Regions from separate parts of the Psychrobacter sp. CX21 genome, predicted to be linked through region 2. Evidence: riboswitches for the same ligand, from Rfam matches in the RefSeq annotation. Region 2 holds a riboswitch; the other holds the start of a gene.

Region 1 (2,208 bases), on a different contig from region 2:
TGCCCGCTCAAGCAGGCATGGCATCTTGGTATGGACCAGGTTTCCACGGCAAAAGAACGGCCTCAGGTGCTATATATAATATGTACGCTATGACTGCGGCCCATAAATCGCTACCTTTTGGCTCAAAAGTTAAAGTAACTAACCTTAAGAACAATAAGTCTGTCGTGGTTAAAATCAATGATCGTGGCCCATTTACGCCTGGCCGTGTTATCGACTTATCAAAAAAAGCGAATCAAGCGCTTAGCTGCAACTTATGTAAAGTAGATGTTGAAGTTATTAGTAAAGGCGATGGCAAATATCGCAGACAGTAAGTTTTGCATTTATTCACCATGCATCAATTCGATAAAGCGCCAACTTAGTTGGCGCTTTTTTATTGTCTTAAATGGTGCTGTTATTAGATTTTTAATTGACCCTGTTATTGATATCAAAGTTTGATAAGATAGCTATATCAATAATTGTAGACTCGGGGTGCAGACCTGTTGTTACTAATAATGGCCATTGACCATTAGGAATGACAATCAAGCGTTTGCTGAGACATCACCCGTTGAACCTGATGCGGTTAATACCGCCGTAGGAAAGTCATTGCAACTCCCCTATATATTATTTAACGACATAGTACATTACCGACTTTTCAATCATTCTAGCTTTTTAAGCTATATTTTGATTTCAATTATAATTGAGTAATAAATAGCCGGTTATTAAAACTACTTATTTTATAGTTATGCGCTTACTTTGTTATCGCTTAGCCTTTGTTTTACTCGCTAAGTCTGACTAGGTAAAAACGTCACTATAATTAACTAAAAATAGGTATTGCCTTAAAACTGAATTTACTTCATCTAAGGTCTGTTAATAATGAATAGGGTTTGAGCTGTCCTAATAGGCAGTCTCTGCACTCACTGAGTCTTTTTTACTTTCGGTTTTAGCTTTGATGTTAAAACCAGTGTTGACAGTTGCCATACGGCATTTGTAAAAAAGGACAGTTCCATGAATAATGCAGAAAATTTTATAAAAACCCCTGCCCACCGTAATACGAAAGACAAACTTTTTGATGAAGAAGCCCGCGATTTAACCCGTAGCCTGCCCGCATCAAAAAAAGTCTATATTGAAGGCTCTCGCCCTGACATCCAAGTTCCCATGCGTGAAATCACCTTGACTGATACCCCTACTGGTGGCTTTGGCCTTGAAAGTAGTGAAAAAAATCCGCCTTTTTATGTTTATGACACCTCTGGCGGCTATACCGATCCCAATGTTGATATTGATCTGACCAAAGGCTTGCCAAAGCTACGTGACAAATGGATTGAAGAGCGTGTCGATACCGAACGCCTAGCAGGTTTGTCTAGTAACTATGGCAAAGAGCGCGCCCGTGATATCAAAACTGCCAATATTCGTTTTGCCCATATTGATAAGCCGCGCCGTGCGAAGACTATCAATGGTAAGGCGGGCAATGTCACTCAAATGCATTATGCACGCCGCGGTATAATCACCCCTGAAATGGAATATATTGCTATTCGTGAAACCCAAATGCAGCATAAGTTAACCGACATGCGTCAACATGATGGGGATAGCTTTGGTGCCAATACGCCTAAGATTATCACGCCAGAGTTTGTGCGTGATGAAGTGGCAGCTGGTCGTGCCATTATTCCGAACAACATCAACCACCCTGAGTCAGAGCCGATGATCATTGGGCGTAATTTCTTAGTGAAGATTAACGCCAACATTGGTAACTCAGCACTCGGCTCAAACATTGATGAGGAAGTCTCCAAAATGACGTGGGCCACACGCTGGGGGGCGGACACCATCATGGATTTATCTACGGGTAAAAACATCCACGAAACCCGTGAATGGATAATCCGTAACTCCCCTGTGCCTATCGGTACAGTCCCTATTTATCAGGCGCTTGAAAAAGTGGACGGCGTGGCTGAAGATTTAACTTGGGAAATATTCCGTGATACGTTAATCGAACAAGCTGAACAGGGCGTGGACTACTTTACGATCCATGCGGGCGTGTTACTGCGTTATGTGCCTTTAACGGCTAAGCGCTTAACCGGTATCGTCTCACGTGGTGGGTCTATCATGGCACAGTGGTGTCTAGCACATCATAAAGAAAGCTTCTTATATACCCACTTCGAAGATATCTGTGAAATCATGAAACAGTATGATGTGGCGTTTAGCTTAGGCGATGGTTTGCGCCCGGGTTGTATCCAAGAT
Region 2 (2,208 bases):
CATCACAAGCTTGTTTGTCACGCAGTTGTACCATCGTGGCACCGCCTTCAATTGCTGCACAAACGGTGTCGATAAGCCCTCGTTTTGCACACATACTAGGATCAGTGACCAAGTATAATCGTAAAGCAGAAGCTATCTTTTGTTGAGCAACCAGAGTCATCATCGTCCTCCCTAATCTTTAATACTTATAATTATTAATACATAGCGACTAAACTGCTATCATTCATTAGCTATAGTCAAAGAACTTTAAAGTAGTCACAAGGCAACCGAGTGCAAGTACTACTGGAGTAGGCTTAACAAGATTAACACCGTGACTCTTTATAAGTTCGCCGACTATATTAAACCCCACTCTTAATTTATTAAACTGCCTAGTAGGCTGGTGCTTTTAGCCCAGAAAATCGCAAATTTTTTATTCATATTGCTGTGCTAAAGCCATAGCTTACGTCAAGAGTTGAGAGTGTGGTCTATCAAATAATAAACTATGTATCAAATAATGATGCGCTAACCTTTGAGTCTCTAGCAAGTTGTAAGGCATCTAGGTTATGGAGGGCATCTAAAAATTCAACATAAAAGCTACCTGGACCATTGCTAGTTTTGGCTGCAAGTTCGCCAGCTAGACCATAGAAGCAAAGAGCGACGGCAGCAGCTTCACCTTTGTGCTCAGTATTTGAAGCAACAATACCTGCTATAAGTGCAGATAAAGCACAGCCTATAGCGGTGACTTTTGTCATCATAAGATCGCCATTTTCTATAGACCAGCAGTGCTTACCATCAGTAACCCAATCAGTTTCTCCGGTTACTATGACAACGGATGCATGTTCTAATAAACTGGCAGCGGCACGCTTTGCTGATTGAACACTATCTCCACTATCTGCGCCTTTACTAGAGCTACTCATTCCCGCTAAGGCTAAGATTTCTGATGCGTTTCCGCGTATTACGTCGGGTTTGAACTTTAATAGCTGCTTGCAAGCAAAAAGACGAAAGGACGTAACGCCTACTGCAACTGGATCTAAAACCCAAGGTATATTATTGTCGTGAGCAGATTGTGCTGTGGCAAGCATACTCTCTAAGCTTTGTGAGCAAAGCGTGCCGATATTGAGGGCTAATGCATGGGATATTTTGACAAAATCAGGAGCTTCTTCAATAGCTATTACCATAGCGGGCGATGCACCACTGGCTAATAAAACATTAGCAACCGTATTGTTAGCAACATCATTGGTAATATTATGAACTAATGGAGAATGTTTTTTGAAATTAGTAAAGTGAGATTGGATAGATTTAGATTGCATATTTCCCTCTAAAGAAAAAGAGGGCGAAAGAAAACACACAGAGTACCGCAGCAGTTAAATTAAATGCCATAATTAAAAAATTAATTTAAATTACAAATAAGCTTTGCAGTACTGCTATACACTCCCTACGCCAGTATAATCTGGATCAGGTTCAAAGGGTACGTCTCAGCCAATAGATGGCGCCCCTGTGACTAACATTGATCAATTGAGTTTATATCATAGCGAAATTGATTAAGTTTAACAAGCCAGTGCGGTTTATTACTGGTATAACAAATCGTTTTTATAGAGTTTAGGACATAAAAAAAGACTTAACTAGGTAAGTCTTAACATTATTAAAAATAGGCTTTGAATTTATATAATATATGAATCAATATCTATCCTAAAACTATAATAAATAATTAAAATAGTTTTAGTTTATATATAGGTTATGGATTATTGACACGTTCGATAACAACATTAGCAGTACCACGATTAACTAAGCCAATCTTTTTAGCTGCGCCGTAAGAGAGGTCTAAAACACGATTACCATGGAATGGACCACGGTCATTTACTTTAACAACAACACTGCGGCCATTGTGCTTATTAGTTACTTTTAGATAAGTATTAAAAGGTAAAGATCGGTGTGCAGCGGTCAAAGAGTTCATATTAAAACGTTCGCCACTAGCCGTTTTTCTTCCATGAAATTTGCCGCCGTACCAAGATGCACGACCGTTTTGTTTAAAGTTATTGACTGAGTTTGATGCAACTAACGTTAAATGAGATAAAACATCATCATTATTGTTAGAGGCATTGACCGTTCTAGATTTAATTAAGCTGCTATTATTAGCTAATGATGTTGGTTCAAAGGACGCTTGGAATAATGATGGTGATTGTTGTTGGTGTGCTAATTGGCTTAGTACCATATCAATATTATTAGAGT

The links. Region 2 has a riboswitch for thiamine pyrophosphate ahead of thiM (hydroxyethylthiazole kinase). Riboswitches for the same ligand answer to the same signal wherever they lie in the genome.
Region 1: linked by a shared signal. The riboswitch ahead of thiC (phosphomethylpyrimidine synthase ThiC) and the one ahead of thiM (hydroxyethylthiazole kinase) in region 2 are both predicted to bind thiamine pyrophosphate.

The regions. Positions count from the first base shown of each region.
Region 1 covers NZ_JBXYJG010000007.1:104,581-106,788, reverse strand. The annotation lists gene AC2SLP_RS05995 (septal ring lytic transglycosylase RlpA family protein) at 1-311, shown strand, start outside; TPP riboswitch at 455-594, shown strand; gene thiC (phosphomethylpyrimidine synthase ThiC) at 985-2,208, shown strand, end outside.
Region 2 covers NZ_JBXYJG010000009.1:18,788-20,995, reverse strand. The annotation lists gene thiE (thiamine phosphate synthase) at 1-163, opposite strand, end outside; gene thiM (hydroxyethylthiazole kinase) at 480-1,289, opposite strand; TPP riboswitch at 1,395-1,486, opposite strand; gene AC2SLP_RS06605 (septal ring lytic transglycosylase RlpA family protein) at 1,715-2,208, opposite strand, start outside.